3 regions of the Fictibacillus sp. 5RED26 genome follow, and region 1 is predicted to be linked to each of the others. Evidence: riboswitches for the same ligand, from Rfam matches in the RefSeq annotation. Region 1 holds a riboswitch; each other region holds the start of a gene.
What was found. Region 1 has a riboswitch for S-adenosylmethionine ahead of IHV10_RS18320 (LLM class flavin-dependent oxidoreductase). Riboswitches for the same ligand answer to the same signal wherever they lie in the genome.
Positions count from the first base shown of each region.

Region 1 (6,770 bases):
TCCAATCGAAATCTTTTCACATAGGCAGCTGGTGTTTCACCAACGATACTTTTAAAAATCCGTTGAAAGTGAAAAGGAGAATAAGTAGAGATGCCAGCCAGTTTTTCTAAAGATAAAGAATCCTCTACATGCTCTTCAATATATTCCAAAACTCTGAATATCTGTTTTCGTTGCTCGCGCTCAACATTCATAAACTGTACTCCTTTTTCATGCTAGTTCTTAAATTATAAACGAATCTCTGTATGTATTTGTAAATGTATTTTTTTTAGCATCCATTTTTTAGAATCGTCCAAACCATTGAGACAAGCTTGCGTAAGATAGAGTAGAGAAGAAAACATGACTGATTGTTCTTTTTCTCAACAGTTCGCTTATAGAAGGGGGTGTCTATAGTGAGCTTAATCGGTAGCCTATTAGGATTTAAGAAAAGAAAAAAAGGTAAGAAACAAGCAGCATAAGTAAGTAAAAAGCCGGAGACTCTCTTCGGCTTTTATATGTTTTAAGAACACTATGTTACATAGAGCCTTTTTCACCAGAATTAGGACGGTATCCAGACCCCTTTCAAGGACAAGCACATATAGTACAAGCAAGGGGGATTTTTAATAAATAATAGTTATGTTCTAATGTAACCTATGTGTTTCTGAAGTGAATCATCTTTTATTTATTTCTTTATATCTTCCCTTCGTAAAGTAATATAAGGGGGAATATAATTGTATATTCGCAAACGGGTACCTGGTAAGGATGATCCTTTTTTAGTTGATATGGTAGTAAGTAACTTTCAAGTCCGTAAAAACGTGATTGAAATGATTATAAAAATGGCCAACGAGGTCATGATTGTCTGTGATAGCAATGACACGATTATTGGTTTTGTATGTTATCGATTCAGAATCGGCCCTACGATTTTTGTGGATTATGTTGTGTTAGATACGAAGCATCAAGGAAAAGGGATCGCTACCTCATTTCTTCCCGTATTTGAGAGTCACCTTATGAAACAAGGGATTCGTACTGTTTTTGGTACAGTTGATGAAGAGAACACGGATGCACTAAAAACCTTCCAGCATTGGGGCTTTAAGGTACAAGGTCAACTTGGTTCTAGTATCGTCATTCAAAAGGATCTTTCAATGCCTACTTCTAACCAAACAAATGGAGTTTATTCTAATTCTAGTGTTAGAAAGCTCGCTACTCCTCCATCGCTTCGCTAAGTAATGGATAATAATTAAGCAGATCTTCTTTGTAAGGTCTGCTTTTTGTATTGTTATCGTATTCTTGGATGCTCGTTGACAGTAATTGATTTACGCTCCAGGTTGCTCGCTTTCCATGGGCCGAACGGTGAGCCTCCTGCCTAGTTGCAGTGACTAGCCCCTCGAGGCAAGGTGAATAGAAGGTGCTCTTTACCTTCATGGTCTATTTAAAAAAGCCAACTTATGATTTAACGAAGCGAAAATCATAAGTCGGCTTTTTAACGTTTATAGTAAGAATAAATAAGTCTTTTTTGTTCTTACAGATCTAAGAGATTCTGACGTCTCGTCTTTTTAGATCCATTCACCTGATTGTTGTTTGGATTGAAAATTTCTTCAATGTATCTTTGATTCCAATCACTATTAAAATCTTTATCAGAGCAGATACAGCCACTTAAATCATATCGGAAAAGGCCACAGTGCGGGCAGTTACTCATATTAATCCCCCCTTGAGTCAACATAACGTATTCTATGAGCATTTAAGAGAGTTGGTAACGGCTTTCGTACAGCTTTTCCACGAAATAATAAGCTGATTTTTTATGGAGTTACTTGTTCATCCAATCTGGCTTATGAAACTCTTCAAAATCACTTTGTATGACCTTTTTGAACGAGTCGGATTCTACTGCATCTTTAAGATCTTTTGCTAGCTGTGAATTCTTATCTTTCTCTAGTACAACGATTCGATTGATGATCTTCTCTGGAAGTTTATCTTTTACGAGTGCATCCTTTAGATCTAGACCCGACGATATTGCAAAATTTCCGTTTACCGCAGCTAGATCTACCGAGTCTAGAGTTCTTGGAGTTTGAGCAGCTTCAACAGGCTGGAACTTCAAGTTCTTTGGATTTTTTGTCACATCTTTTTCTGAGACTCTTAACGGGTTTGCTGAAGAATCGATCTCAATTAGTCCATTGTCTCTCAAAACAGTAAGTCCTCTTGCTAAATTCGTAGGATCATTGGCTAGTGAAACCGTACTTCCAGGCTTGATCTCGTCTATAGACTTGAATTTTTTTGAATAGATACCGATTGGTGCAGTGGGTACGGTAACAACTGAAGCTAGTTTCATATCATTCTCTTCTGAAAAAGCGTCCATGTACACTTTATGCTGAAACAGGTTTGCATCTAGCGAACCGCTCTTTAAAGAGATGTTCGGTTGTACATAATCATTAAACTCTTTCACTTCAACGCTGTATCCTTTTTTCTCTAGGTATGGCTTTACGCCTTTTTCAAGCATATCGCTGTAAGGCACAGTTGCGCCGAGCGTAATCTCTTTACTTTCTTTTTCACCCGAAGCGCCACATCCCGCTAAAATGCCGATTAATAAAGCTGCTGTAAGAAATATGTTAAATCGTTTCATATGTTTTCTCTCCTCACTCACTCTCTATTTATTTACTTTCCGTTAGCACCGGTCTAAATCTAGCTGCAGGATGATCGTTTGGCAGCAGCGGCTGTCCGGGTGAGAATAGTTTTTCACGAAGCGTGCCACTGTTGTACTCTTTTTTATAGAGTCCTCTTTCTTGAAGAACAGGTACAACAAGCTCCACAAAAGCTTCTAAGTCTCCTGGTGTTACGAGGTGATTAAGGTTGAAACCATCCACCCCAGACTCTTCGAACTGCTTTTGTATACCATCCGCTACCTCCTCTGGATTGCCGACTATAAAACTACCTCTGTCAGGTGACTCGAAGCGATTCAATACCTCTCCCACTGTTAACGGTTTAGGAGCATCCGTAGTGAGCGTAGCGGCCTTATAATGTCCGCCTTCTGTTGATTTATTGTACGAGAATGGAAGTTCCGGATCTAAATCTTCATATTCCGCGATATCATATCCACTTGCTCCATATTGAGCTTTTGCAGCATCAGCACTCCAAACACTTGCATACTCTTTGAATTTTTCCTCAGCTTCCTCAGTCGTTTTTCCTACCACCACGTTTAAAAAAGAAAAGATTTTAATGTTTTCTGGATTTCGGCCGTGTTTTGTAGCGAGCTTACGGATATCGTCAGCATAAAATCGAATTCTCTCTGGCGTTGGACCACCTACAAAAATACATTCAGCATGCTTGGCCGCAAAGTCTCGTCCACGCTCAGACGTTCCCGCTTGGTAGATCACAGGTGTCCGCTGCAAAGAAGGCTCGCTCAAGTGAGGTCCTTCAACGCTGAAGTATTGCCCCTCATGATTGATCTCATGAACTTTTTCAGGATCCACCAATTTATTGTTTCCAACATCTTCTACAACAGCTCCATCTTCCCAGCTGCTCTCCCAAAGCTTATACGAAACATCCAGATATTCATCCGCGATGTTATACCGTTCATCATGCTTGATCATATTCTGCAGTCCAAAATTCCTCGCCGCGTTTGGCAGATAAGAAGTGACTACATTCCATGCGATTCGCCCATTCGTTAGATGGTCTAAAGTAGAAAAACGACGCGCGTTGCCAAATGGCTGCTCATAGGTTGTGCTCACCGTCACAGCAAAAGACAGGTTCTCTGTTACGCTTGCCATGGCCGACACGAGAAGTGCCGGATCGTTTAATGGAACTTGAAGCCCATCACGAATAGAAGGAGCTTTACTTTGTTTATAAACGTCATAAATCCCTAACACATCCGCAAAAAATACAGCGTCAAACTTTCCTCTTTCTAAGAGCTTCGCATAGTCGATCCAATAATTCAGATCTTTATAGCTTCTATGTCTCTTGTTCTCCGGATGCTTCCAAAGACCATGAGAATTGTGCATGGCACTTGTCATCTCAAACGCGTTTAACAAAATTTCTTTACCCAAAATAATTTCCTCCAACCGATTTTTTTGTACCCGCTCCAAGAGAAAATAAAAAAACCTCTTCAGCGATGAGAAGAGGTTGAAAAAATACGTGAAATAAACATACGTATATAGATCTCCTCTTATCTTTCAAGCTTTCGCCTGCTGGAATTGGCACAATCCTAAAAATAGTTGTTGCCGAGGCTTCAAAGGGCCAGTCCCTCCACCTCTCTCGATAAGGAATCGATATTATTCAATTTAGTAACGAAATATACAGGAATAAAAATAGACTGTCAATGGAATTTAGAGAAATAAAATAATTTTCTTAACAATCAGTTTTTAGTTGACAGTGGTTTGCTTTATCCTCTATAGTGATGACTAATAATTAAATAATGTATCTTATCAAGAGTCAGGGGAGGAACTGGTCCTACGATCCTGCAGCAACCGCTTTTTATAAAGAAAGGTGCTAATTCCAGCAGATGTTTTTTGAATGTCTGATAGATGAGAGAGCGTGTAAGCATATGGAATCTACGTCCTCTTTCGTCTTTGAAAGAGGGCTTTTTTGTTTTGATTAAAAGTAAAGTAGATGATAGCTGTTGATTTCCGTTTCAGGTGCTCGCTTTCCGCGGGGCAGGCGGTGAGCCACATTCGTTCGTTTCACTCTTAAGTGTCTCACCTGTCTAGTTGCAGTGGCTAGCCCCTCGAGGTCAAAAGTTAAATAGACCATGAAGGCAAAGAGCACCTTCCTTGTCTATTCACCTTTTGCTTGTCGGGGCTGGACAAGCCACTTTCACTTTTCGGACTGCCCACCTGTCCCGCAGGAGTCTCGCACCTTACACTCCAATCAACTAATCCCTGAAGATTAATTACAAAAAACCATTTACTGATAAAAAATTTAGGAGGGAACTATGAGCATACCTTTGAGAAAAAATATTCAGGAAAATAGTTTTCAAGAAGCGGTTAGTACCGCTCTAGGACTAAAAGAAATTTTTAAGAAACGTGCAGATTTTGTAGATCAAGAAGGTGTTTTTCCTTATGAAAACTTTCAAGATCTTAAGAATCATGACTTTCTTTCTCTTACCATTCCAAAGGAATTTGGTGGTAAAGGATTAAATCTAGTTGAATTCTTAACCATTCAAGAGCATTTAGCTGAGGGGGATGCTCCTACTGCTCTTTCTCTTGGCTGGCATCTCGGTACTCTTTTAGAGGCGGCAGAAAATCGGCATTGGAATGGTAACTCGTTCGCTGATCTTAGCCGGAAAATTGTTGAACAGAAAGCACTCATTAACTTGGCACAAACAGAGCGTGCGACGGGAAGTCCGTCTCGAGGCGGTATTCCTACTACAACTGCAGACAAGAAAGCAGATGGATGGCTGATCAACGGAAGTAAAGCTTTTACTTCTATGGCAGAAGCACTTGATTACTCAGTCATTACAGCTACCATCTCAGAAACCAATCATAAAGGATTTTTCTTAGTGAATCACCGTGATAAAGGGGTTTTTGTAAAAGAAACATGGGACAGCATCTCGATGAGAGGAACAAAAAGTGATGACCTTCTTTTGAAAGACGTTTATGTACGAAAAGAAAATCTTCTAGTCGTAGAGGATGGGAAGAACCTCATACCTAAAGGCTGGTATCTTCAGGTGCCTGCTGTGTACCTAGGTATCGCAAGAGCAGCGCGGAATTACGCGATTGAATTTGCGTCAGAGTATAGCCCTAACACTTTATCAGGACCGATCTCAGACGTACCAGAGGTGAGAAGAAAGATTGGTAAGATAGAACTTGAGCTATTCCAAGCAAGAACGATCCTTCATGCCGTTGCTGAAAAATGGGTAAACCACCCTGAACAACGTCAAAATCTAGGTACAGAACTCGCTGCCGTTAAACATTCTGTAACAAATAGTGCGAACAAGGTCGTTGATCTCGCGATGAGAATCGTTGGGGCTCGTAGTCTTTCTGTACAAAATCCGCTTCAGCGGCATTTTCGAGATGTAAGAGCCGGCCTTCATAATCCACCAACAGATGATGCGATCGTTTATTCGTTAGCGGATGCAGCGCTTAAGTAAACGAAGTCAACTAACAGATTCATGTTAAACTAAACATTTTTTTATATGATGAGATTTAGATCACCATAGGTTATTATGGATACAATATATTTCCATATCAACTCATAAAAGGGTGGTTTAATTTGAGAGCGCTTCTTACATTCACTTATTTACAAGCACTTTCTTGTATCTTTCCAGTCATCATCTTTGGTGCGTTAGCTCTTTCAAAATTCGTCAGCATCCCGTTCATCCCTCGATACGATTTCATACTCCTTCTTTGTCTCCTTACACAAGTTGCCATGATCGTAACGAAACTTGAAACGATAGATGAACTAAAAGTCATCTGTGTCTTTCACTTGATTGGACTTGCTCTAGAGCTATTTAAAGTTCATATGGGATCCTGGAGCTATCCTGAAGACGCTTATTCTAAGATCTACGGTGTACCTCTTTACAGCGGTTTTATGTATGCAAGTGTTGCGAGCTATATTTGCCAAAGCTGGCGGAGGTTAGACCTTCAGATTAAGGGCTGGCCGAATCCCCTCTTTTCTTTTGGGATATGCGTACTAATCTACTTAAACTTTTTTACTCATCATTACTTATTTGATGCCAGATGGATTCTAATTCTGCTTTTATTCCCTATCTTTTATAAGACGGTTGTTCATTATACGATCAACGAACGTGTTTATAAAATGCCGATCCTTCTTTCCTTTTTGTTGATCGGATTTTTTATCTGGATCGC
Region 1 covers NZ_JACZDU010000006.1:70,132-76,901, reverse strand. The annotation lists gene IHV10_RS18340 (AraC family transcriptional regulator) at 1-191, opposite strand, end outside; gene IHV10_RS18335 (GNAT family N-acetyltransferase) at 708-1,199, shown strand; gene IHV10_RS18330 (hypothetical protein) at 1,496-1,672, opposite strand; gene IHV10_RS18325 (MetQ/NlpA family ABC transporter substrate-binding protein) at 1,781-2,590, opposite strand; gene IHV10_RS18320 (LLM class flavin-dependent oxidoreductase) at 2,619-4,010, opposite strand; SAM riboswitch class I at 4,127-4,228, opposite strand; SAM riboswitch class I at 4,383-4,494, shown strand; gene IHV10_RS18315 (acyl-CoA dehydrogenase family protein) at 4,895-6,052, shown strand; gene IHV10_RS18310 (DUF817 domain-containing protein) at 6,175-6,770, shown strand, end outside.

Region 2 (6,770 bases), on a different contig from region 1:
ATCCAGTTCTCTACATGCCTCGTCAATGGCTAAGAGCTCCGCATGAGCGATCGCTCTTTGTTCGGCTTCACGCAAGTTATGAGCCCTCGCCACTATACGGTCGTCCATTACTAAAATGGCACCAATAGGAACTTCACCAATATCTGCTGCTTTTTGGGCTTCTTCTAGAGCAAGCTCCATGTAATATTCGTCTTTTTCTAAGGTCTCCATCATTTTCGCTCCAAAGTTTTAGTTGTAAGAGATTATACAAGAGGTTTTGCTAATAATAAAGAAAGGAATGGTTGTATAGATTAAAATTCACTTCCTTTATATAGATGAAACTAGGATTTTTTATTAAAGCTAAAATGAAAGAGAGAGATCGTTATGGAAAAACCACATCAACACGAGGACAATAAAGTTCCTGTCGCTATGCTTATTATTGACGTGATCAACGACTTTAATTTTCCTGAGGCGCCGCTCTTGTTAAAAACTTCTGCACCAATTGCCGATAAAATTCTTGAATTGAAAAACCGAGCTAAAAAAGAAAACATTCCGATTATATATGTGAACGATAACTTTGGACAATGGCAATCAGATAAGCACAAGCTCGTCGATTATTGCACCACACAATCCGGTGGTGAATTCGTAAAAAAGTTACAGCCTGACGATGACGATTTCTTTGTCGTCAAACCAAAGCATTCTGGATTCTTCTCTACACCTTTATCGACTTTATTAAACGAGCTTGGGATACAAACTTTAATCCTATGCGGAGTAGCAGGTAACATCTGTGTCCTCTTTACAGCGAACGACGCATATATGAGAGGTTTTACTCTTTTTGCACCATCTGATTGTTCGGCTTCTAATATAGAAGAAGATAACGAAAGAGCTTTAATATTGATGGAAAAGACATTAAATGCTGATATCAGCATGAGCAACGATTTAAATTTACGAGCGATCATCGATCAGGCAAAAGAAAACAAACATAAAATGATGTACTAAATAGCATATTTACCATTAACTTTTTACCGATAATCTCACCACCTTTTCCAAACGTATGCTACAATATTCTTTGTCTGTAATTTTTCGTTTGTCATTTATAAGGGAGGAAAAGGAAGATGAGTTCAACCCCCTTTATCGCAGTTGAAGGGCCGATTGGCGTAGGGAAAACATCGCTCGCAAAAGCTATTGCTGAGCACTATAACTTTCAATTATTGAAAGAGATTGTAGAGGAGAATCCTTTTCTCGGAAAATTTTACGACAACATTGATGAGTGGAGTTTTCAAACCGAGATGTTCTTTCTTTGCAACAGGTATAAACAGCTTGAAGAGATTCAAGGGCAGTATCTATCTAAACAGATTCCTGTCGTTTCTGATTATCATATCTTTAAGAACCGTATTTTTGCCGGTCGAACGCTAAAAGACGGAAATCTTCATAAATACATGCAGTGCTTTGATATCCTTACTGAGGATATGCCTGTACCGAACGTGATCATCTATTTAAACGCTAGTCTTGATACGTTGCTGGACCGCGTACGTAAGCGTGGACGTTTTATCGAGCAAAATATGGAGCCGGCGTACTTAGAACAGCTAGCTGAAGATTACGAGACGTTCATGACTGCCTTTAAAAAGCAGCACCCGGAGATTCCTGTACTCTCGTTTAACGGAGATGATTTAGATTTTGTTGCGTATGAAGCGGATAAAGAGAAGATCTTTTCCTTAATCGATGCAACTCTGAAAAAAGGAGAAGTTGCGCGATGAGTAAACTCATACAATACGGAATCCCAAACGACGCTGTCATTACAGTGGCAGGTATGGTAGGTGCGGGTAAATCTACATTTACAAATGCACTTGCTGAAAAATTAAAGTTTCGTACATCCATGGAGAAAGTGGATAACAACCCATACTTAGAAAACTTTTATCATGATTTTAAGCGCTGGAGCTTCCACCTGCAGATCTTCTTTTTAGCAGAACGCTTTAAAGAGCAAAAAAGAATGTTCGATTATGGCGGAGGATTTGTTCAAGACCGTTCCATTTATGAAGACACGGGTATATTCGCTCGTATGCACTTTGATAAAGGCAACATGTCTGATGTGGATTACGAGACGTATACACATCTGTTTGAAGCGATGGTCATGACGCCATACTTCCCGCAGCCTGATTGTTTGATATATTTAGAAGGCTCTCTAGATGATATCTTAGCTCGTATTCAAAAACGCGGACGTAAGATGGAGCAAGAAACACCGGTTTCCTACTGGGAAGAGATGTACGACCGTTATGAAAAGTGGATCGCTTCTTTTAATTCTTGTCCTGTGCTCCGTGTGAATATTAACGACTATGATCTTCGAGACAATCCAGAATCCATCGATCACATCGTAGAAAAGATCGCACAAAAAATTGAAGCGAAACGAGAAGTTCGCTTATAAACATAAAAACCCCGGCTCTCATTCTAATGAGCCCGGGGTTTTGTTTGATTTTATTTCTTCATCCATTCTGGTTTTCCAAAGCCTTCGAACTCCTTATCGATCACTTCTTCAAACTCCTTCGATTCCACTACCTTTTTAATATCTTTTGCAAAAGCAGAATCAACATCTTTCGTGTTCACCACAACACGGTTACGGTACGTGTCGGGCATGTTCTCTAATTGGATCGCATCCAACAAGTCCATCTTTGCTGCGAGTGCAAAGTTACCAGGCACAGCTGCAACATCTGCACTTTGAACAGCACGTGGAAGCTGTGCGGCTTCTAGTGGTTTGAACACGAGCTTCTTAGGGTTATCCTTAACATCTTTTTCGGAAGCTGTCAGTTCATTGATTCCCTCTTTAATGGTGATCAGTTTAGCATCTTCAAGCATGAGCAACGTACGTGCTAAGTTAACAGGATCATTCGGTATTGCGACCGTACTGCCTTCTTTTATGTCCTTAACGGATTTGAATTTCTCAGAATAGAGACCCATCGGTGCTGTTGGAACGATGATAACTTCTGAAAGCTTTAAGTTCTTTTCTTTTGCGAAATTCTCCATGTACACTTTGTGCTGAAAAAGGTTAGCATCTAGATCCCCTTTTGATAATGCCATGTTTGGTTGAATATAATCGCTGAATTCAATGACTTTTACTTTATACCCTTTTTTCTCAAGTGAGGGCTTGATGGCTTTGTTGACCATGTCGGTGTAAGGTCCTGCTGTTGCTCCTAAGGTTACTTCTTTGTCTTTTGATGCATCTGATGAAGATGAGCATCCTGCTAAGCCGAAGGCAAGCAGTGCTGTTAGTAGTGTAAGTATGATTTTTTTCATGATGATCCCCTTTAAAAATTATTTTTGTTATTACATGATGTTTTTTTAGCGGTTGATTTCCGTTCCAGATGCTCCCTTTCCGGGGGGCGTGCGGTGAGCCATCTTATGCATTTTAAGATTTGCTCCTGCGTCTACAAGAATTACTACCGAAGTGAGCTTCCTCGTCGCATGCCTTGCGAGATGTTAATTCATGTAGAAGGCACGCTGATCCCCCAGGAGTCTCGCATCTTGCACTCCAATCAACTTTTCAATGAAGTCTTTTTAAACCTATAACCTAAACCTTTAAAGATAAATTTATCCTCGTCTTACCTTTAGTAAATAAATTTATCTTTTATTTACAGCCTTTGCTGCACCGTCTCCGATGACTTGCATGAGCTGGACGATTACGATTAATAGGATTACGGTTGTGAGCATGATTGTATTGTCGTAGCGGTAGTAGCCGAAGCGGATGGCGAAGTCTCCGATTCCTCCGCCGCCGACGATACCTGCCATGGCTGAATAGCCTAGCAAGCTGATAGCTGTTACTGTTATCGCTTGAACGATTCCTGGCTTCGCTTCTGGTAGTAGAACTTCACGGATGATCATCCATGGCGTAGCGCCTACTGCAACGGCCGCTTCGATCACACCTTTATCAATCTCTCGTAAAGAGGTTTCTACGAGCCGCGCAAAGAATGGGATGGCTGCAACGGATAGAGAAACTGAGGCTGCAGTTGGTCCGATGGTTGTTCCGGTAATGAGCTGTGTTAATGGTAACAACGCGACTAATAAAATGATGAATGGTACAGAGCGGATCAAGTTCACAAGAATGCCCGCTATCTGCTTGATCCACACATTTTCAAATAACAATCCTTTGTCGGTAACAAACAGTATAATTCCTAGAGGTAATCCTACAATTAATGAAACACCAAGTGATATAGCGACCATATATAACGTTTCAAAAAATGCTTTATTCAGATCTGGAAGGATATTCAAAATAGAATCAAGCAACTTTTTTCACCACCTCAAGATTTTCTATACGACTCTCAATATATGAGATCGCTCGCTTCACTTCTGCCTCTTCACCGACTAGTTCCATAATGAAGATACCAAGCGGTGTTTCCTGAATATATTCGATTTTTCCGTGAAGGATATTCCCTTTTACGTTAAAGTTTTGGAAAAGCTCAGAAACAACAGCCTCTTCTGCAATGGCTCCTTTGAACTGTATCTTAATCACAGTTCCTTTTCTATTTTTCAGAAGAGGTTCTGGCAGATCCATTTGAATTACAGAACTGATGAACGTTTTTGTGAGCTCTTTTTCTGGATTAGCAAAAATGTTGTACACGTCACCTGACTCGATGATTTCTCCATCCTGCATGATCGCCATTCGGTGGCAGATCTCTTTTACGACTTCCATCTCGTGCGTGATCAACACGATCGTAATGCCTAACTTTTTATTGATGGATTTCAGTAAGGAAAGGATCGATTTCGTCGTGTTCGGGTCAAGAGCTGAAGTAGCTTCATCACAAAGCAAAACCTTCGGATCATTGGCAAGTGCTCTTGCAATACCTACTCGCTGTTTCTGCCCCCCACTCAGCTGAGAAGGGTACTGATCTTTTTGATTCTCCAATCCCACCATCTTTAAAAGCTCGTTGGTCTTACTGGTGATCTCCTCTTTCGTTTTCCCAGCTGCTTTTAAAGCGAAAGCGATGTTCTCAAAAACGGTCTTCGCACTAATCAAATAAAAGTGCTGAAAGATCATACCGATCTTAAGACGCTCCTCGCGTAACTCCTTTTTCCCGAGCTTCGTAATCGAGATGCCATCGATCTTGATTTCTCCTGATGTTGGTTTTTCCAATAAATTAAGACATCGCAGCAACGAACTCTTCCCAGCACCGCTATATCCTACAATGCCAAAGATCTCACCTTTGTCGATCGTCAGTGACACATTCTTCACTCCGACGATCTCTTTGCCTTTTACTTTATATAATTTCGTAACGTCCTTGATCTCGATCATATGTCATCCCCCTTACAATATAAAAAAGCCCTCTTCATTTCATGGAAGAGGGCGAATAAGTAAACATCGACTTATCTTCCAGAATGAATCATCATTCTGCAGGAAGTAGCACCGTTCCTAATGGAGGTTGCCGGACGTCATAGGGCCTGATCCCTCGGTCTCTCTGAATAAGTATTGCATTATTGAATTAAGTTATAGTTGTCATCATACGCCCTGTCTAAAAGTTCTGTCAATACTAAATTTTATCACTTTAAAGTGTTAGCGCTTACATTCGTTGATATGAATGGTTGAAATATTTTAGGGTTTTCTATCGGTGTTTTTGAATGTGTATGATTCAATTCTTAAAAAGAAAAAACACAACAAAAAACCTCATCCGATAAACTCAGATGAGGTTGAATATGTATATGGAGGAGGTAGAGGGATTCGAACCCCCGCGGGTCGTTAAACCCCTGTCGGTTTTCAAGACCGATCCCTTCAGCCGGACTTGGGTATACCTCCGTGTGACTGACAAGAACTATAATAACATGCTGATAAATATAGTGTCAACGGTTTTCAAAAACTTTTTTTGATTTTTTATTTGTTTCTTTTGTAGGTATGCTTTTACGGTACGTGTTCTTATATTTGTTACACGTTCACCGATAAAACAGTGCTGTCCACCTGTGATCCATTGACTTTCACCTATGAATCATAAATTTTCACCGCTAGAACTCTTCCCACCACCTGGAAACTTGTTCGGACCACCGATAATGAAGCTTTTACACCCATTAATAGATAAAAGCTGACTCTAAAAGTCCCTCTGGGATACCTTTTAAGAGTCAGCTTCTTTCACTTTTTACTTAATTACTTCTTTGTTGCCCATATAAGGACGGAGAACTTCTGGAATGACTACAGTGCCATCTTCTTGTTGGTAGTTCTCTAAGATAGCAGCTACTGTTCGACCAATCGCAAGTCCAGATCCGTTTAGCGTGTGAACGAATTCTGGCTTCCCTTTTGCATCGCGACGGAAGCGAATTTGAGCACGGCGCGCTTGGAAATCTTCAAAGTTGGAGCAAGAAGAAATCTCGCGGTACTCTCCGTAGCTTGGAAGGTATACTTCGATATCGTACTTCTTAGCTGCTGTGAATCCTAGGTCAGCTGTACACATGCTGAGTACGCGGTATGGAAGGTTGAGCAGCTGAAGGACTTTTTCAGCGTGTCCTGTAAGCTTCTCGAGCTCTTCATAAGAATCCTCAGGTTTAACGAAGCGAACAAGCTCTACTTTGTTGAACTGATGCTGACGGATTAAACCACGCGTGTCGCGTCCTGCAGATCCCGCTTCAGAACGGAAACAAGCGCTATACGCCGCATATGTGATCGGAAGTTCGTCAGCTGTTAGAATCTCTTCTCGGTGCATGTTCGTTACAGGAACCTCAGAAGTTGGAATCAAGAAATAATCTTCTTCACGAATTTTGAACGCGTCTTCTTCAAACTTTGGAAGCTGACCTGTTCCTGTCATGCTCTGACGGTTAAC
Region 2 covers NZ_JACZDU010000016.1:4,229-10,998, forward strand. The annotation lists gene tadA (tRNA adenosine(34) deaminase TadA) at 1-213, opposite strand, end outside; gene IHV10_RS22425 (isochorismatase family cysteine hydrolase) at 364-978, shown strand; gene IHV10_RS22430 (deoxynucleoside kinase) at 1,095-1,736, shown strand; gene IHV10_RS22435 (deoxynucleoside kinase) at 1,733-2,401, shown strand; gene IHV10_RS22440 (MetQ/NlpA family ABC transporter substrate-binding protein) at 2,452-3,267, opposite strand; gene IHV10_RS22445 (methionine ABC transporter permease) at 3,592-4,191, opposite strand; gene IHV10_RS22450 (methionine ABC transporter ATP-binding protein) at 4,247-5,260, opposite strand; SAM riboswitch class I at 5,329-5,434, opposite strand; tRNA gene IHV10_RS22455 (tRNA-Ser) at 5,666-5,758, opposite strand; gene serS (serine--tRNA ligase) at 6,093-6,770, opposite strand, start outside.
Region 2: it holds a riboswitch for S-adenosylmethionine, as region 1 does, so the genes downstream of both, IHV10_RS22450 (methionine ABC transporter ATP-binding protein) here and IHV10_RS18320 (LLM class flavin-dependent oxidoreductase) in region 1, are expected to answer to the same signal.

Region 3 (6,770 bases), on a different contig from region 1:
AGGTCGCTAAATGAATGATCTAAAATAGGAAAAAGATTTGTATAGTGTGCATTTTTAAGTGCGTAATATTTTAATAAAAATAGAGGGAGGGTGATAAAAAAGCCTAGTACGGATAATCCTGCGACAACGCGGATTCCTCCAATAACATACGAATAAGCTAATCCTAAGAGGATGATGGCTATAACAGCCGTATTCAGCTCGGGAAACACCCAGATTTGGATTACTTCAATATAAGTCCTAAGTACGGTTAGAATCGTAGAACTAAAATAAATCAAGAGAAGAAAACTTAATGCGCCGCCAATCCATCTGCCGAACAAGTTTTTATGTACGCCAATGATATCAGCGTTCTCTTTTGAAAGAACACGATAAATCATCCAGATCAGTACATTAAATGAAAGACCTCCGATGATTACAGAAATCCATGCATCATGTCCTGCTGATTTAGCGATATAACGCTCAAATCCTAGAATGCCCACTCCAATCTGCATGGTTGTAACCATATAAAAAGCCATATAAGGTGATATCTGCTTGTTTTCACTGATCTGAGACATAAATACCCCTCATTTTTTAGTCCTCAATGTCATGCTTTGCTGTTGCCCGCTTTTTATTCATCCTTGCCTTATCCTGTGGTCTTAATAAAGATGGTCGGCTATTTTGCATACTGAACGGCAGTCGTACAAGAGCATCTTTTAGATCATTTGCACGAAGCGGATATAATGGTGCGATATAAGGTCTTCCTAGAGATGTTAGTTTCAGCAGATGAGAAACGATAAAAGCGAAACAGATACCAACACCTAGAACCCCTAAAAACTGGGCAAACAATAAAAAGGGAAAACGCAATAAACGAATCGTGTTACTCATCTGATAGACAGGTGTTGTAAAAGAAGCAAGAGCGGCTAAAGCAACAATGATTAACAAAACGTTACTTGTTAATCCTGCTTGTACCGCTGCCGTTCCGATAACGATACCTCCTACAATACCGATTGTTTGACCGACCTTAGAAGGCAGCCTGGCACCAGCTTCTCGAAGCAACTCAATGGAAAGTTCTAGTACGATAGCTTCTAGTATAGGTGGGAAAGGAATATCATTACGTGAAGCAACGAGTGTAGCTAATAGATTTTCCGGAATCATTTCATAATGAAACGTTAATACTGCTACATACAGAGGCGTTGATAACACGGAAAACATGACAGCCATGAGTCGGATCAATCGAAAGGCAGAAGCGAGCGTCCAATTTAGAAAATAGTCTTCGAAAGCGGAGAAAAATTCCACGATGGTTGTTGGACCCGTTAACGCATGGGGAGATCCGTCAGCCATAATCGCCACTTTTCCTTCAGATAAAACACTCGCTACCCGGTCTGGCCGTTCTGTATCAATGAGCTGTGGAAAAGGAGAGTTCTCATTGTCGGAGATCATTTGATTGATATAAGAACTATCTACAATATGATCGTACTCGATATCATTGACTCGCTGAATCGCCGTGTTCACATTTTCTTCATCCGCGATTCCGTCGATATAAATGATGGCTACTCTCGTTTTTGATAGTTTCCCAACCCGTACTTCCTTAACTGTGAATTCAGGAATAGGAAGTCGTTTACGAATAAGGTTTAAATTTGTGTCTAGTGATTCAACAAAAGCTTCCTTTGGACCTACAACGCTAAACTCAGTTTCAGGGATAGAAATCTGCCTGTTTTCGGTCGATAGACTTGGAACAAGCAGTCCTTCTGGGTCCTCTTTATTCATTTGAATAAGAATAAACCCTTCTGTTACTTTGTTAGCGATGTCATCCACATCATTCGTTTTGACCATCCCATCTAACGGCAAATGCTTCTGTATGTCATTTAAGTTCTTTAATTGAATGTCTGTTATATAGGGTAATAAATCCCGATGAACAAATTCGGGATTTACAAGTGTTTAATAATAAGAGATATAAAATGTGCTGAGTGATGATTGCTTAACGGTAGAAAAGTCTGCTGAAGCTCTTAGCTTTTTCATGAGCTCTGGGAATGTCAATGTACCTTTTGTAGGATCTGTATTTGATTCTTGTTGTTTTTTCTTTTTCTTCTTAAAAAATATCATTGAAATCACCCGTTCGTTGTTACGTCATGAACTACTACATTTCTTTATCATCTCCTCGTCATTTAATAATATTCTGTTGGCAAACTTGATCATGGTTTGTTTTTTTATTGACAACAATTAGCAAGTAGCCTATGATTATCCTTAAATTAATAATGAAACTCTTATTAAGAGCAGGCGGAGGGAATTAGCCCAATGAAGCCCGGCAACCATCGGATGAACTATGTTTTGACCGAAACGGTGCTAAATCTAACAGCAGTTTTTTGCTGAGAGATGAGAGAACGAACGGATTTTATGTATGGAACCGTGTTCTCTAAGGGAACACGGTTTTTTTGCGTTTATCATACTGGTTAAGTGAATTTCAATAGAGAGAAAAGGAGTGGGTGATATGGTTATGTCGGATTGTATATGGTGGAAAGACAGAAAATTGGCTCACACCATTCATTTTCCTAATTGGAGTGGTGCAGGTGAAGAGAAGTTTCCGCTGATCATTATTTGTCACGGTTTTACGAGTACACGAATTGGAGTAGATCGTCTGTTTGTTAAAACGGCTCAAGAACTCGTTAAACTAGGGTTTGCTGTATTGAGATTTGACTATGCTGGCTGTGGTGAGAGTGAAGGGGAATATGGAGATAATGAGTTTGCTTGTTTTATCGATCAGACGAAGGAAGTTATTTCTTTTGGTAGCAAACTACCTAACATTGATCAAAATGCAATAACGTTAATCGGACATAGTTTAGGCGGTGCAGTCGCGGTCTGCACTGTAGCAGATGATGATAGGATTGGGAATGTAATCACGTGGTCTGCAGTAGGAAATCCATTTGAAGATATTAAAGATATAGTTGGTTATAACGGAGAGCACCCTGTGATTGATCATCTAGGGTATGCGATAACCGAAGAATTTTTACTTTCCCTTCAAGCTTATTCTCCATTAGAAGACATCAAACAGTTTCGTGGTAACGCACTGTTCATCCATGGATCGGACGATCCAGTTATATCATCAAGATATTGCTCTCACTATTTTGAAGAATCAAGAAAGAGGAAGAATTGTGGAAGCTCAATAGTACTAATAGAAGGTGCTAATCATACGTATTCTTCTATTGTCCACTTCGATAAATTAATTTCTTCCACTTCTGAATGGTTAGTAAAGAATGTTAAAGTTTCTGTTCAGAATAATTTGAAAAAAAGTGTTTGACATTTTACAAAATTCCTGTGATAATACAAAGTAATTTGATAGGAATACTCTTATTAAGAGCAGGTGGAGGGAATTAGCCCTATGAAACCCGGCAACCATTCATGTTGAATAATAATCAATATGAAAACGGTGCTAAATCTAACAGTGGTCACACTGAGAGATGAGAGGATTATCGGAATCGTTTTTCGAGAAGCCTTCTGTCTCTGTTATGAGAACAGGAGGTTTTTTTGTACCACCTCTTAAAGAGCATCTATTATCAAAGAACTTATAGAAACTAAAGGATAGGGGATCAGATCATGAAAAGAATCATCCAAGTATTACTCGCAAGTTTTGCAGTATTTTTATTAGCGGCTTGTGGCTCATCAACAAGTGGTGGAGAGAAAACAGAAAAGCTAGTAGTAGGAGCATCAAATGTACCACACGCAGAAATTTTAGAGGAAGCGAAGCCGCTTTTAGAGGATAAAGGCATTGAATTAGAAATCGTTAAGTTCCAAGACTATATCTTACCGAATAAGTCTTTATATGAAAAAGAAATTGATGCGAACTATTTTCAGCACATTCCATATCTAACACAGCAAGTGAAAGATAACCCGAAGTATAAGTTTGAAAATGCAGGAGCTGTTCACTTAGAGCCGATGGGCGTTTATTCGAAGAGACATAAGTCATTAAAAGACCTACCAGAAGGCGGGAAGGTTATCTTAAGTAATTCAATTGCTGAGCACGGGCGTATCCTGTCAATCTTTGAAGCAGAGGGGCTGATCAAACTAAAAGAAGGAAAGGGCTACGAAGCGCAAATAAGCGATATTGTAGAAAATCCGAAAAACTTAGAGTTTGTGGCAGACATTGATCCAGGGCTATTGACTAAAGCGTACGAGAATGATGAAGGCGATGCGATTGTGATCAACACAAATTATGCAATCGATGCGGATTTGAACCCGAAGAAAGATTCCATCGCACTTGAAGGTTCAGATTCACCATTTGCGAATATTATCACAGTTCGTGAAGGCGACAAAGAGAAGAAATCTATCAAAACCTTGTTAGAAGTGCTTCATTCGAAAGAAATTACCGATTTTATTGATAAAGAGTATAAAGGTTCAGTGCTAGCTGTTAAAGAATAAGGATGAATGAGCTGACTAGATGGGTGAAATCCACTCATCTAAGCAGCTTTTTTCATTTACAGATGTTTTTAAGGCATCCGATGAGCATCTTTTTTGAATATTAAGTCTAAATAAGAAAAATTAAGTCTTACTCAGAAAAATTAAGTCGTTCTGATCATTGATTAAGTCAAACTAGACATGAATTAAGTCTAAACTCAAAAATAAAGGCCGTTCGACAATATCAGCATCTTTCATCACCAGCAATGAGCGATATGATATGATGAAGACAGATGAATACAGCATATAAATCAATGGAATAAGCGGGTGGAAAAGGAAATGGCAATAGATTTTTGGTCACCTGTCAAATTATCACTTGGCATAGCGGTGACAGCTTCACTGATTGTGATCTTAGCCGGCTTATTTTTCGGAAGGATCATGGCTCACCAGAAGTTTAAAGGGAAAACGTTAATCGAAACAATATTCCTACTTCCACTCGTACTACCCCCAACTGTGGTAGGTTTCTTGTTAATCGTTTTGTTCGGTCGAAATGGTCCCGGGGGACAGCTCGTAGAGTGGCTCTTTAATCAGCCGATTATATTTACATGGTGGGCAGCCGTTATTGCGTCTGCAGTTGTGGCATTTCCACTCATGTATCAATCCGCAAAAGCGGGGTTTGAATCTATTGACGCAGACATCGAAAACGCAGCGCGAGTAGATGGAGCCAACGAGTGGGATGTATTGCGAAAAATCTCTGTTCCATTATCTGTTAGAGCTATCACATCAGGTGCTATTTTAAGTTTTGCTCGCGCATTAGGTGAGTTTGGTGCAACATTAATGTTTGCCGGAAACATACCTGGAAAAACACAGACGATATCCACCGCAATCTATATCGCGATCGAATCAGGAAATATGGATCTTGCATGGATGTGGGTAGGAAGTGTTATTGGTATATCATTCTTAATGCTTGTTGCTGTAAATCGCATAAGAGCTTAGCAGAAAAAAGAATCTGTAATGATTGTATTTTGAAACTACAAACATGGGTATGGTAGGCGGTTCTGCATTAGTATTAAAACCAGTGAATAAAGAAAACACAGCTTCTCTAAAGAGGGCTGTGTTTTTTTTAGTTCAAAATCACATGTGAAATACTTATTCGTTTTTTTCTATACTTACAGCAAACTTACTATGAGAAAGGTATTTTAATCGAATGGATTTGCCTTTGAAATGATCTTTATAAGACTTAGCCGTTATATTCAAGTGTGCTACATTAATTTTTTTATTATCAATCATTATGGAAGAGACATAGTCAGGACCATTTTTCGAGCCATACGTTAAGGTTGAAGGAATTCCTTCTATCACGTTGAATTTTCTAGCTTCATAGTCACCAATATCTTCGTAGAGTTGAAATACGGTGTGTGCAAAACCAATCGCAGCTGTAATGGATCCAATGATTACAACCAGAATAAGTAGGCGTTCTATCCAGTTGTGTATTCTTAAATAACTGGCAACAACGCCAATAAATAATAATAGCAGAGACATAGCTAAAAAAAGGAAAAGCTCCCTCAGAACAAGGTGATCTTGAAATACTGTCGAAGATAAAAATAAACTTATAGCAGAGAATAGCAGAATCACCAAAAGTAAGATGAGAGGAAATGTACTCGGAGTCCTAAAGCTTCGAGATCCTGTAATTCTTTTCTTTTTTCGATAACCCATAATGATCCTCTCCTTTATAAAATATATTCCTTAAAGCTAAACCACTATTCATGAGCGTGAAGAGTCACTTTATTGGTTCTTGAATAACATCATTTACCGACGGAAACGGAGATTATTATATGAAATTAACTGGAGCACAACAATCTGCAATAGATTATGTTGAGCGTTATGCTGCAAAACATAAGGACGATGCTCAAGCGACGATTCAACATTTATTAAGAATGTCTAACATAACCACTGATGTATTTCATAAGGCAGTCCATAATGTTAAAGAGCATGCCCGAATCGCTCTTCACTTTCATCCGGATCGGCCAAACTCTTCAATGAATTGTATTGCCGAAGCGTTACATCAAGAAGGAATATACAAGAGTCAGTTTGAATCGTTGCTTTCAAACGGAAGTGTATCTGCCTATCCCGGAGGTTTGCGTGATCGGTGGGAAGAACAATTATTTGGAGGAGCTTACCAGATAAAAGGAACGACCCTTAATGAGCGAGCAAAATATGGTGCGTTAAACATTATGATGCATGCCGATGGGCCAGCGCCACGGTTTGGTTCGTGCTACTTCTTACTCAAGCCTGAAGTTTCAAAACGAGCTACTTTTACATACCTTGATTCTCATCAAAATCCAAAAGAAAAAGGGACTATTAGAGAGTTCGATATGATACTTGCAGCATTATTTGAGGAAATCTTC
Region 3 covers NZ_JACZDU010000001.1:1,527,573-1,534,342, reverse strand. The annotation lists gene IHV10_RS08005 (GerAB/ArcD/ProY family transporter) at 1-551, opposite strand, end outside; partial or broken gene IHV10_RS08000 (spore germination protein) at 568-1,887, opposite strand; gene IHV10_RS23100 (hypothetical protein) at 1,915-2,079, opposite strand; SAM riboswitch class I at 2,238-2,356, shown strand; gene IHV10_RS07995 (alpha/beta hydrolase) at 2,465-3,271, shown strand; SAM riboswitch class I at 3,319-3,438, shown strand; gene IHV10_RS07990 (MetQ/NlpA family ABC transporter substrate-binding protein) at 3,568-4,389, shown strand; gene modB (molybdate ABC transporter permease subunit) at 4,705-5,361, shown strand; gene IHV10_RS07980 (hypothetical protein) at 5,515-6,078, opposite strand; gene IHV10_RS07975 (DUF3626 domain-containing protein) at 6,198-6,770, shown strand, end outside.
Region 3: it holds a riboswitch for S-adenosylmethionine, as region 1 does, so the genes downstream of both, IHV10_RS07995 (alpha/beta hydrolase) here and IHV10_RS18320 (LLM class flavin-dependent oxidoreductase) in region 1, are expected to answer to the same signal.